Regions from separate parts of the Pseudomonas sp. ABa2 genome, predicted to be linked through region 1. Evidence: predicted binding sites of a transcription regulator. Region 1 holds the regulator's gene; each other region holds the start of a gene.
The links. Region 1 encodes sigma-54, which starts transcription at its own class of promoters, with help from an activator protein. Its sites were predicted from a motif close to ANTGGCATNNANNTTGCTNT; they were not measured.

Region 1 (4,279 bases):
AGCGACCGATGCGCACCTGGCAGGGGTAGGTGCTGGCCACGCCGACGAACTTGGCGGCGGCGCGGGCGTGCAGGCCGAGCTTGTTGATGATGGTGATTTCACGGGCTGGCATCGCGGCGGAGTTCCTTAGCTGAGGTCGCGGTGACGCACCTGGACGTTCTTCAGCGGTTTTTTCAGCGCCTGGCTCAGGCGGTTGGCCAGGTATACCGAGCGATGATGACCGCCGGTGCAGCCGATGGCGATGGTGACATAGGCACGGTTGCTGGCGGCGAAGCGCGGCAGCCATTTCTCCAGGTAGGCGAGGATGTCCTGGTACATTTCCTCGACCTCCGGTTGCGCCGCCAGGTAGTCGACCACCGGCTGCTGCAGCCCGGAGAAGTCGCGCAGTTCCGGCTTCCAGTAGGGGTTGGGCAGGCAGCGCGCGTCGAACACCAGATCGGCGTCCACCGGCATGCCGCGCTTGAAACCGAAGGATTCGATCAGGAAGGCGGTGCCCGGCTCAGGCTGACCCAGCAGGCGCAGCTTGAGGCTGTCGCGCAGCTGGTAGAGGTTGAGGTGGGTGGTGTCGATCTTCAGGTCGGCCAGGTCGACGATGGGCGCCAGTACCTGGCTCTCATCGGCGATGGCCTCGGCCAGCGAGCGGTTCTCGTCGGTCAGCGGATGGCGCCTGCGGGTTTCCGAGAAGCGCTTGAGTAGGGTCTCGTCTTCGGCGTCGAGGTAGAGGATGTCGCAGCGGATGTTGCGCTGGCGCACCTGTTCGAGCAGTTCCGGGAAGCGCTTGAGGTGGCTCTGCAGGTTGCGCGCGTCGATCGACACCGCCACCTGCGGCAGCAGCATCTCGGTGTTGAGCAGGGCGCGTTCGGCCAGATCCGGCAGCAGGCCGGCGGGCAGGTTGTCGATGCAGTAGAAGCCGTTGTCCTCAAGTACATCGAGGGCGGTGCTCTTGCCCGAGCCGGAGCGACCGCTGACGATGATCAGGCGCATGCTTATTGACCGTTCTGGATGTCCACGACCACCTGGTACAGATCCGCGCTGGCCGGGGCCTGGCGCAGACGTTCGCGGACGTCCTGGCGATCGAGCATGCTGGCGATCTGGCGCAGCAGTTCGAGGTGGGCGTCGGTGGCCGCTTCCGGCACCAGCAGGACGAACAGCAGGTCGACCGGGGCGCCGTCGATGGCGTCGAAGTCCACCGCGGTGTCCAGGCGCAGCACCGCGCTGATCGGCGCGCTGCAGCCGGCCAGGCGACAGTGGGGAATGGCGATGCCGTTGCCGAAGCCGGTGGAGCCGAGCTTCTCGCGGGCGATCAGGCTTTCGAAGATGTCCTGGGCATCCAGGTCGGGCAGGTCGCGTGCCACCAGATTGGCGATCTGTTCGAGCACGCGTTTCTTACTGCCGCCCGGCACGTTCACCAGGGAACGGCCGGGGGTCAGGATGTTTTCAAGTCGGATCATGGATGGGGAATGTCAGCGGGCCGTGGCGCCTTGCAGGCGTTCGAGCTGCTTTTCCTTGTGCTTGATGAGTTGACGGTCGAGTTTGTCGGCCAACAGGTCGATGGCGGCGTACATGTCTTGGTGTTCGGCGTTGGCGACGACCTCGCCGCCGGCGACGTGCAGGGTAGCTTCGATCTTCTGCTTGAGCTTCTCGACCTCCATGGTCACCTGAACGTTGGTGATCTTGTCGAAGTGGCGTTCCAATCGGCCGAGTTTCTCGCCGATATAGTCACGCAGGGCGTCGGTCACATCCAGCTGGTGTCCACTGATGTTGACTTGCATACCGCTTTCTCCTTGTTGCCTTGTGTAAGAGGCGGGTCCTATGCGACCCGCCGCCGGAACACTTTGGCTTGGAAGCGAGAGGCTTCCAATCGATCTGGCCTACATCAGTCGCTTGCGCTCGCTGGAGGGCGCTATGCCGAGGGATTCGCGGTACTTAGCGACTGTCCGACGGGCGACTTGGATGCCTTGTGCCTCCAGTAAACCAGCGATCTTGCTGTCGCTCAACGGCTTTTTCGCGTTTTCTGCGGCAACCAGTTTTTTGATGATGGCGCGGATCGCGGTGGACGAGCATTCGCCCCCCTCGGCGGTGCTGACGTGGCTGGAGAAGAAGTATTTCAGCTCGTAAATGCCGCGCGGGGTGTGCATGAACTTCTGCGTGGTGACCCGCGAGATGGTCGACTCGTGCATGCCCACCGCCTCGGCGATATCGTGCAGCACCAGGGGCTTCATCGCCTCGTCGCCGTAGTCGAGGAAGCCGCGCTGGTGCTCGACGATCTGCGTGGCGACCTTCATCAGCGTCTCGTTGCGGCTCTGCAGGCTCTTGATGAACCAGCGCGCTTCCTGCAGCTGGTTGCGCATGAAGGTGTTGTCGGCGCTGGAGTCGGCGCGTTTGACGAAGCCGGCGTACTGCGGGTTGACCCGCAGGCGCGGCATGGCCTCCTGGTTCAGCTCCACCAGCCAGCGGTCGTTGTGCTTGCGCACGATGACGTCGGGCACCACGTATTCCGGCTCGCTGGACTCGATCTGCGAACCCGGGCGCGGGTTGAGGCGCTGGATCAGGTCGATGACCTGCTTGAGCTCGTCTTCCTTGAGCTTGCTGCGGCGCATCAGCTGGGCGTAGTCGCGGCTGCCGAGCAGTTCAAGGTAGTCGCCGACCACGCGCTGGGTCTCGCTCAGCCAGGGCGTGCCGGCGGGCAACTGGCGCAGTTGCAGCAGCAGGCATTCGCGCAGGTCGCGGGCGCCGATGCCGGCCGGCTCGAACTGCTGGATGCGGTGCAGCACCACTTCCACCTCGTCCAGTTCGACGTCCAGCTCGGGGTCGAAGGATTCGGCGACTTCCTCGAGGCTTTCTTCCAGGTAGCCGTCGTTGTTGATGCAGTCGATCAGGGTGGCGGCGATCAGTCGATCCTTGTCCGACATCGGAGCCAGATTCAGTTGCCAGAGCAGATGACTGTGCAGACTCTCACCATTGGAGGTGCGGGTGGTGAAGTCCCACTCGTCGTCGTCGTTGCTCGGCAGGCTGCTGGCGCTGGTCTGGTAGACGTCTTCCCAGGCGGTATCGACCGGCAGCTCGTTGGGGATGCGTTCGCCCCATTCGCCCTCTTCCAGGTTGTCGACCGTGGGGGTCGTTTCCTGGTAGCTGTCTTCCTTGCTCGGGGTGGGCGCGGCGCTTTCCGCGCCGTCGGCCATGGGGTCGCTGTTGTCGAAGTCGTCGCCGTCTTCCTGGCGCTCGAGCATGGGGTTGGACTCCAGTGCCTCCTGGATTTCCTGTTGCAGGTCCAGGGTCGACAGTTGGAGGAGGCGGATAGCCTGTTGCAGCTGCGGGGTCATCGTCAGCTGCTGGCCCATCTTGAGGACTAGCGATGGTTTCATTGCAGACCTTAATTCACCGGCGGGTTACGCCTTCCACTACAGGGCGCCGCGGCGCCACCAGGAAGCAAATTATATGCCTGAACTTCTCGGCTTTGCCTAGGGCTTGCCATATTTCTGTAGTGAAATAGCGGGCGAGCTACAGGCGGAATTCGTGGCCCAGGTAAACCTCTTTCACCGTCTGGTTGGCGAGGATGGTCTCGGCGTCGCCCTCGGCGATCAGCTGGCCGTCGTTGACGATGTAGGCGGTTTCGCAGATATCCAGGGTCTCGCGCACGTTGTGATCGGTGATCAGGATGCCGATGCCCTTGGTCTTGAGGTGGTGGATGATCTGCTTGATGTCGCCCACCGAGATCGGGTCGACGCCGGCGAAGGGCTCGTCGAGCAGGATGAACTTGGGGTTGGTGGCCAGGGCGCGGGCGATTTCCACGCGGCGGCGCTCGCCGCCGGACAGGCTCATGCCGAGGCTGTCGGCGATGTGGTGGATGTGGAATTCCTGCAGCAGGTTTTCCAGCTCCGCCTGGCGGCCGGCGCGGTCCAGGTCCTTGCGCGTCTCGAGGATGGCCATGATGTTGTCGGCCACCGACAGCTTGCGGAAGATCGAGGCTTCCTGCGGCAGGTAGCCGATCCCGGCGCGGGCGCGGCCGTGCATGGGTTGGTGGCTGACGTCGAGGTCGTCGATGCGCACGCGGCCCTGATCGGCGCGCACCAGGCCGACGATCATGTAGAAGCAGGTGGTCTTGCCGGCGCCGTTGGGGCCGAGCAGGCCGACGATCTGCCCGCTCTCGATGCTCAGGCTGACGTCGCGGACGACCTGGCGGCCCTTGTAGCTCTTGGCCAGGTGTTGGGCTTTGAGAATGGCCATTACTGCTGTGCCTGCTGGTCCGCGGGTTTGTTCTTCGGCTGGATGATCATGT
Region 2 (4,279 bases), 410 kb from region 1:
CTGCGCGGCGGCCGGCAGGGCCAGGCCGAGCAGCAGGCAAGCGAGCAGCGGGCGCATGGGCCATTTCCTCCTTGGGTGATGCGGCTAAGCCTTGCACCGGCAAGGCGCCCTGGCAAGTGCCGTGCTGTGGCGTTGTGATGCATAAGATGAAAGCGGGGCAGGGTGCGCCGGGGCACCGAGGATCCGAAAACGTAGGCGGGTATTTTGGTGTGTGCGGTGCAGGTGCAAAAAAGCCCCGCCAGGCAAGGCCGGGCGGGGCTTTCGAGTGCGCCGCACAGGGCGGCGCGAGTCTGGCTTAGACGCTGTAGTACAGGTCGTATTCCAGCGGGTGCACGAAGGTGCGCACCTTGATTTCTTCTTCGCTCTTCAGCTCGATGTAGGCATCGATGAAGTCGTCGGAGAACACGCCGCCCTTGGTCAGGAATGCGCGACCCTTGTCCAGCTCTTCCAGGGCTTCCTTCAGGCTGCCGCACACCTGCGGGATCAGCTTGCCTTCTTCCGGCGGCAGATCGTACAGGTTCTTGTCGGCGGCATCGCCGGGGTGGATCTTGTTCTGGATGCCGTCCAGGCCGGCCATCAGCAGCGCGGCGAAGCACAGGTAGGGGTTGGCCGCCGGGTCCGGGAAGCGCGCTTCGATGCGGCGGGCTTTCGGGCTGGCAACGTAGGGGATACGGATCGAGGCGGAGCGGTTACGGGCCGAGTAGGCCAGCATGACCGGAGCTTCGAAGCCCGGAACCAGGCGCTTGTAGGAGTTGGTCGACGGGTTGGTGAAGCCGTTCAGGGCCTTACCGTGCTTGATGATGCCGCCGATGAAGTACAGGGCGGTCTCGGACAGACCGGCATAGCCTTCGCCAGCGAAGGTGTTCTTGCCGTCCTTGGAGATCGACATGTGCACGTGCATGCCCGAGCCGTTGTCGCCGTACAGCGGCTTCGGCATGAAGGTCGCGGTCTTGCCGTAGGCATCGGCGACGTTGTGCACGCAGTACTTCAGGGTCTGAACTTCGTCAGCCTTGGCGACCAGGGTGTTGAACTTCACGCCGATCTCGTTCTGACCGGCAGTGGCCACTTCGTGGTGGTGCACTTCGACGACTAGGCCCATTTCTTCCATGGCGTTGCACATGGCGGTACGGATTTCGTGGTCGTGGTCGCACGGCGGAACCGGGAAGTAACCGCCCTTGACGGCCGGGCGGTGGCCCTTGTTGCCGCCTTCGACGTCGCCGTCGGTCATCCAGGAGCCTTGCTCGGAGTAGATCTTGAACATCGAGCCGGAGATGTCGGACTTGAACTTCACTTCGTCGAAGATGAAGAACTCCGGCTCCGGGCCGACGAACACGGTGTCGCCGATGCCGGTGGTCTTGAGGAACTCTTCGGCGCGCTTGGCGATCGAGCGCGGGTCGCGGTCGTAGCCTTGCATGGTGCTCGGCTCGATGATGTCGCAGACCAGGATCAGGGTCGGCTCTTCGGTGAAGGGGTCGAGCACGGCGGTGTCGTCGACCGGCATCAGGATCATGTCGGAGGCTTCGATGCCTTTCCAGCCATGAATGGAGGAGCCGTCGAACATCTTGCCGTGTTCGAAGAAATCGTCGTCCAGGGCGTCGCGAGCCGGCATGGTCACGTGGTGCTGCTTGCCCTTGGTATCGGTGAAGCGCAGGTCTACCCACTTCACGTCGTGTTCTTTGATCAGTTGAACAGCCTTAGACATGTTGTCCTCCAGGTGGAAAAGGCTCGCTTCGTGGAGCCCCGATATGTGCGGTGAAGCCCGGCGGGATAGTCCGTCAGGGCGACCTGCCTCACAAGGGAGCAAATTGCATGCCAGTGCCCCGGAATGGACGGAGGCCCGAAAACTCAGGCGCTGCGCGGCCTGCATGGGGCATGCGCAGGAATATTTGCACCATTTGAGGGCTGCCAAATATCGCAATGTTCTATTTTGGTGCGATCAGTGAGGCGTGCAGTATTTTTGGTCAAAGCTTGAGCAATTTCCGCTATAATCCGCGCCCCTGTTTTTCCGTCGCCCCTGCAGGCGCCCAATTCATGAAGCTGATCGTCAAAGTTTTCCCGGAAATCACCATCAAGAGCCGCCCGGTGCGCAAGCAGTTCATCCGCCAGTTGGGGAAGAACATCCGCACCGTGCTGCGCGACCTCGACCCCGAGTTGAAGGTCACCGGTGTGTGGGACAACCTGGAGGTCGAGACCGACCTGGACGATCCGCGCCTGCTGGCCGAGATGACCGAGCGCCTGCGCTGCACGCCGGGCATCGGCCTGTTCCTCGAGGTCAACGAGTACCCGCTGGGCGATCTGGACGACATCACCGAGCACTGCAAGCGCCACTACGCCGACCAGTTGCCGGGCAAGATCTTCGCCGTGCGCTGCAAGCGCGGCGGCAAGCACGCCTTCAGCTCCATCGACGTCGAGCGTCACGTCGGCTCGCGCCTGCGCCAGGAGTGCAATGCGGCTGGCATCGACCTGAAGAAGCCGGAAGTCGAAGTGCGCATGGAGATTCGCGATCAGCGTCTGTTCGTCGTCCATCATCGCCACGAAGGCCTCGGCGGCTACCCGCTGGGCTCGCTGGAGCAGACCCTGGTGCTGATGAGCGGCGGCTTCGACTCCACCGTGGCGGCCTACCAGATGATGCGCCGCGGCCTGGTCAGCCACTTCTGCTTCTTCAACCTCGGCGGTCGCGCCCACGAGCTGGGCGTGATGGAAGTGGCCCACTACCTGTGGCAGAAGTTCGGCCGTTCGCAGCGTGTGCTGTTTATCAGCGTGCCGTTCGAGGAAGTGGTCGGCGAGATCCTCGGCAAGGTCGACAACAGCCAGATGGGCGTGATCCTCAAGCGCATGATGCTGCGCGCCGCCACCCGTATGGCCGAGCGCCTGGAGATCGAGGCGCTGGTCACCGGCGAGGCGATCAGCCAGGTCTCCAGCCAGACCCTGACCAACCTGGCGGTGATCGACGCGGCCACCGACATGCTGGTGATGCGCCCGCTGATCGCCAGCCACAAGCAGGACATCATCGACACCGCCACCGCCATCGGCACCGCCGAGTTCGCCAAGCACATGCCCGAGTATTGCGGGGTGATTTCGGTCAACCCGACCACCAAGGCCCGCGGTTATCGCATCGAGCGCGAAGAAGCGCAGTTCGACATGGCCATCCTCGAGCGTGCCCTGGAGCGCGCTACCCTGCTGCCCATCGACCGGGTGATCGACGAGCTGGGCAAGGACGTGCAGGTCGAGGAGGTACGCGAGGCGCTGGCCGGGCAGATCGTCCTCGACATCCGCCACCCCGATGTCGCCGAGGACGAGCCGCTCGAGCTGCCCGGCATCGAGGTGCAGGCGCTGCCGTTCTACGCGCTGAACAACAAGTTCAAGGAACTGGATGAGAACCGCCAGTACCTGCTGTATTGCGACAAGGGCGTGATGAGCCGCCTGCATGCCCACCACCTGCTGAGCGAGGGGCATGCCAATGTGCGCGTTTATCGTCCGGCATAAGACGCCCGGGCTGAACGGCGGCAGTATCCGCCACCGCCCTCCCGACCGCTCTGCCTGCTGATCCCGTTTTCTTCATATTCGTCGTCCACACTGGGCGACACACCGCATCCTCTGATCGAGATACACACAGTGATCGAAAATCTGCGCAACATCGCCATCATCGCCCACGTCGACCATGGCAAAACCACCCTCGTCGACGCCCTGCTGCGTCAGTCCGGCACCCTGGAACGCAACGAGCTCAACGACGAGCGCGTGATGGACAGCAACGACCAGGAAAAAGAGCGCGGCATCACCATTCTGGCCAAGAACACCGCCATCAAGTGGAACGACTACCGCATCAACATCGTCGACACCCCCGGCCACGCCGACTTCGGTGGTGAAGTCGAGCGCGTGATGTCGATGGTCGACTCGGTGCTGCTGGTGGTCGACGCCCAGGACGGCCCGATGCCGCAAACCCGCTTCGTGACCAAGAAGGCCTTCGAAGCCGGCCTCAAGCCGATCGTCGTGATCAACAAGATCGACCGTCCCGGCGCGCGTCCGGACTGGGTCATGGACCAGATCTTCGACCTGTTCGACAACCTCGGCGCCACCGATGAGCAGCTCGACTTCCAGGTCGTCTACGCCAGCGCCCTGAACGGCATCGCCGGCCTCGACCACACCGCCATGGCCGAAGACCTGACCCCGCTGTACCAGGCCATCGTCGACCACGTGCCGGCGCCGAACGTCGACCTCGACGGCCCGTTCCAGATGCAGATTTCCGCGCTGGACTACAACAGCTTCCTCGGCATCATCG
Region 3 (4,279 bases), 1.7 Mb from region 1:
TCACCAGCCAGGCCACGCCGATGGCCAGGCGGATGCCGGTCATCAGGTGCGGCAGCACGGCGGGAAACAGGATGCGCGTCAGCACCTTGAACTCCGACAGCTTGAGCACGCGGGCCACGTTCAGGTAGTCCTGCGGCACGCTGGCGACGCCGGCGGCGGTGTTGAGGATGATCGGCCAGATCGAGCTGATGAAGATCACCCAGATCGATGCCGGGCCTGCCGCCTCGAACACCAGCAGGCCGATCGGCAGCCAGGCCAGCGGCGACACCGGACGCAGCAGGCTGATGATCGGCGCCAGCATGCCGGCGAGGAAGGCGAAGCGGCCGATGGCGAAGCCCAGCGGAATGCCCACCAGCGCTGCCAGGCCGAAGCCGACGCCGACCCGGCCGAGCGAGTTGAGGATGTTCCAGCCGATGCCCATGTCGTTGGGGCCGTTGTCGTAGAAGGGATCGGCGAACAGCACCAGGGCGGCCTGCCAGGTGCTCAGCGGGCCGGGCAGGCCCTCGCTGTGCTGGGCGAGCAGGGCCCACAGGCCGATGAAGGCGAGGATGCCGAGCAGCGGCGCGATGGCCGCCTTGAGCCCGTTGCCGAGGGTCTGCACGCTGGGCAGCAGGGCCATGGGCGAGAAACGCGGCTTGGCCAGCTGCGGCAGCGGAGTTTTCAGGGGCGCATTCATGGTCACCTCCGATCAGGCTTTGATGGCGAAGGAGTCGGCGTAGGCGGCCGGGTTGCTGCCGTCCCAGACCACACCGTCGATCAGCGTGCTGCTGCGCAGCGGGCTGCTCGGCACGGCCAGCTTGAGGGCGCCGGCCGCCTCGGCGTAGAGCGCGGTCTGGTTGATCTGCGCCGCCACGGCGGCGTAATCCGGCGCGTCCTTGAGCAGGCCCCAGCGCTTGAACTGGGTGAGGAACCACATGCCGTCGGAGTGGTAGGGGAAGTTGACGCTGCCGTCCTTGCAGAAGGCCATGGCGTGCTCGTCCTGCCAGCTGTTGCCGAGGCCGTCCTCGTACTGGGCGAGAAAGCGCGGTTCGATCACCTGTACCGGCGCGTTGACGTAGGCCTTGCCGGAAATCAGCTTGGCGGTGCTCTTGCGGTTCTCCTCGCTGGCCTCGATGAAGCGGCTGGCGTCGAGCACCGCCATGATCAGCGCGCGGGCGGCGTTGGGGTACTGCTCGATAAAGGCGCGGGTGGTGCCGAGCACTTTCTCGGGGTGATCCGGCCAGATCTGCTGGGTGGTGGTGGCGGTGAAGCCGATCTTGTCGAAGATCGCCCGCGCGCCCCAGGGCTCGCCGACGCAGAAGCCGTCCATGTTGCCGACGCGCATGTTGGCGACCATCTGCGGCGGCGGCACGACGATGGTCTTCACGTCGCTCAAGGGGTTGATGCCCAGGCTGCCGAGCCAGTAGTACAGCCACATGGCGTGGGTGCCGGTGGGGAACGTCTGGGCGAAGGTCAGCGGCGTGCCGCCCTTCTTCACGTGCGCGGCCAGTTGCGCGCCGTTGCTCACTCCGGCCTCGCGCAGCTGCTTTGACAGGGTGATGGCCTGGCCGTTCTGGTTCAGGCCCATGAGCACCGCCATGTCCTTCTGCGGCCCGGCCAGGCCGAGCTGGGCGCCGTACATCATGCCGTAGAGCACGTGGGCGGCATCCAGCTCGCCGGTGTTGAGCTTGTCGCGCACGCCGGCCCAGGAGGCTTCCTTGCTCGGGGTGATGCTCAGGCCGTACTTCTCGCCGAAGCCCTGGGTGGCGGCCACCACCACCGAGGCGCAGTCGGTCAGGGGGATGAAGCCGACTTTCAGCGCGGCCTTTTCCGGTGCGTCGGAGCCGGCTGCCCAGGCCGCACTGCGCAGTGAGGCCGGTGCCGACAGGCCGAGCGCGGCGATGCCGCCAACGGCACCGGCGAGGGCAATGGATTGCTTGAGGAAGTTGCGGCGGCTGGTGTCCAGGGGCTTGTTCGAATCACGATCGGTCATGGGGCTAATCCTTGTCAGGCACATAAACAAAAAACGGCGTACGCCAGGCCGCCTCGGTAAGAGGAGGTGGCCTGACGGACGCCGTTGTCCGTGATCCTCGGCCCGCCGCCGTTGGCGTGCTACGCAGGATGGTTGACAGGGACATAGCAAGGGGCTTGCCAGTTTTTCCAGGCAAAGACCCTGACGTTCTCGGCAGCGCACGGCGAGTGCCGCAGGGGCCTCAGCTGGCGAATGGCTAGCCGATAGAAATCAATGACTTGGATATGGGCTGGGGCCATTGGCGGGGGCCTGCCGGGCGGCCCAGCGGCCGCCGGCGCCGGCGCGCTCGTGGGCCAATGGCGTGCATGGCCGGGCGCCGCTGAGCCGTTTTGGTTCGAGGTGCCGAGCTCAGGAGGCTGGCTGGACGCGCGCTTCCTCGACGAAATCGCGCAGCCAGCGCAGCACTTCCACCGCCTCCCAGCGTGCCGGGTCGAACAGGGCGTAGGCCAGGCCCTGATAGCCGACCACATCCAGCTGGCGGTGGTAGCCGGCGCGCTGCAGCAGTGCCTCGATCTCGGCGAAGCAGGTGTTGAAGTGCTGGCGGTTAAAGGGCGTGCGGTTCTCGGTGACGATGCCCTCGAGCTGCAGTTCCTCGACCATTTCACGCACCCGCTCCAGCGGCATGCGGTTCACCCGGTGTTTCAGCTGCAGTACGTCCAGCATGGTGCGGCTCCTGTGCATTGGTTCGAGAGAGCAAGGGTAAACGAAAAATACTGTACAAATAAACAGTATTGGTGAATAGTGAGGCCACTGCAGCGACATCGACCCGTCCGCCCCGCACGGTGGACGCCTTGCGAGAGGAGAATTGGCAATGCAACAGATGCTGATGACGATTGTGCTATTGGCTGTGCTGAGCGGCTGCGCCCAGCCGCAGATCGAACGGCCGCAGGCCAATGGCGCCTACCTGGTGATCGAGGGCGAGCAGGCCTGGGCCGTGCTGGTGTCCGACGGCCGGCGCGTGGAGGAGGCGGGCAGGGTGCTGGACGTGATCCGCCTGCCCGGACATCACTCGAGCATCGCCGCCAGCTACGTGATCGACACGCCCAACTGCGGCAAGCTGCAGTGGCTGACCGAGCGCCACGGCGCGGCAGAGGGGGAAACCACCCTGCTGCCGGCGGCGTTCAACGAGGAGTTGGTCAGCCCGGGCTGCGTGCTGGCCCAGGGCCTGAGTCGCGCCTGGACGGCGCTGGATTATTCCGGCTGATATGACCAGGGCGCCTCGCGGCGCCCTGGTGGCTTTACTCGTCAGTGGCCTTGGCCTTCTTCGCCGGCAGCAGGCCGTCGGCGCGGAACATCGCCTTGATCCCGCGCAGCGCCTGGCGGGTGCGATCCTGGTTCTCGATCAGGGCGAAGCGCACGTGGTCGTCACCGTAGTCGCCGAAGCCCAGGCCCGGCGAGACGCAGACCTTGGCCTCGGCCAGCAGCTTCTTGGCGAATTCCAGCGAGCCGAGCGGGGCATAGGCCTCGGGAATCTTGGCCCAGACGTACATCGAGGCCTTGGGCTTTTCCACCATCCAGCCGATCTCGTGCAGGCCCTTGACCAGCAGGTTGCGACGCTGGCGGTACTGCTCGGCGATGTCGCGTACGCACTGCTGGTCGCCTTCCAGGGCGGCGATGGCGGCCACCTGCAGCGGAGTGAAGGTACCGTAGTCGTGGTAGCTCTTGATCCGCGCCAGGGCGGACACGAGTTCTTTATTGCCGACCATAAAGCCGATGCGCCAGCCGGCCATGTTGTAGCTCTTGGACAGGGTGAAGAACTCCACCGCGATGTCCTTGGCCCCCGGCACCTGCATGATCGAGGGGGCCTGCCAGCCGTCGTAGACGATGTCGGCGTAGGCCAGGTCGTGCACCACCAGCACGTCGTACTGCTTGGCCAGGGCCACCACGCGTTCGAAGAAGTCCAGCTCCACGCACTGCGCGGTGGGGTTGGAGGGAAACCCCAAGATCATCATCTTCGGCTTGGGGATGGATTCGCGAATCGCCCGTTCCAGCTCGGCGAAGAAGTCCACCCCCGGCACCAGCGGCACCGAACGCACCTGAGCGCCGGCGATCACCGCGCCGTAGATATGAATGGGGTAGCTGGGGTTGGGCACCAGCACGGTGTCGCCATGGTCCAGGGTGGCCAGCATCAGGTGCGCCAGGCCTTCCTTGGAGCCGATGGTGACGATGGCTTCGCTTTCCGGGTCGATGTCCACCGCGTAGCGCTCCTGGTACCAGCGCGAGATGGCGCGGCGCAGGCGCGGGATGCCGCGCGATGTGGAGTAGCCG

Region 2: a site for sigma-54 is predicted at 1,798-1,817, ahead of glnA (glutamate--ammonia ligase). Genes of this name have one in related genera too.
Region 3: a site for sigma-54 is predicted at 2,116-2,135, ahead of AC1G9C_RS12340 (CmpA/NrtA family ABC transporter substrate-binding protein). Genes of this name have one in related genera too.

What each region holds. Positions count from the first base shown of each region.
Region 1 is NZ_CM155239.1:868,297-872,575, forward strand. It holds gene AC1G9C_RS04200 (HPr family phosphocarrier protein) at 1-112, opposite strand, end outside; gene rapZ (RNase adapter RapZ) at 127-984, opposite strand; gene ptsN (PTS IIA-like nitrogen regulatory protein PtsN) at 987-1,451, opposite strand; gene hpf (ribosome hibernation-promoting factor, HPF/YfiA family) at 1,464-1,772, opposite strand; gene AC1G9C_RS04220 (RNA polymerase factor sigma-54) at 1,872-3,365, opposite strand; gene lptB (LPS export ABC transporter ATP-binding protein) at 3,502-4,227, opposite strand; gene lptA (lipopolysaccharide transport periplasmic protein LptA) at 4,227-4,279, opposite strand, start outside.
Region 2 is NZ_CM155239.1:453,511-457,789, forward strand. It holds gene AC1G9C_RS02220 (DUF4124 domain-containing protein) at 1-57, opposite strand, end outside; gene glnA (glutamate--ammonia ligase) at 296-1,702, opposite strand; gene thiI (tRNA uracil 4-sulfurtransferase ThiI) at 2,032-3,486, shown strand; gene typA (translational GTPase TypA) at 3,616-4,279, shown strand, end outside.
Region 3 is NZ_CM155239.1:2,521,092-2,525,370, reverse strand. It holds gene ntrB (nitrate ABC transporter permease) at 1-676, opposite strand, end outside; gene AC1G9C_RS12340 (CmpA/NrtA family ABC transporter substrate-binding protein) at 689-1,972, opposite strand; gene AC1G9C_RS12335 (hypothetical protein) at 2,360-2,674, opposite strand; gene AC1G9C_RS12330 (hypothetical protein) at 2,823-3,215, shown strand; gene alaC (alanine transaminase) at 3,250-4,279, opposite strand, start outside.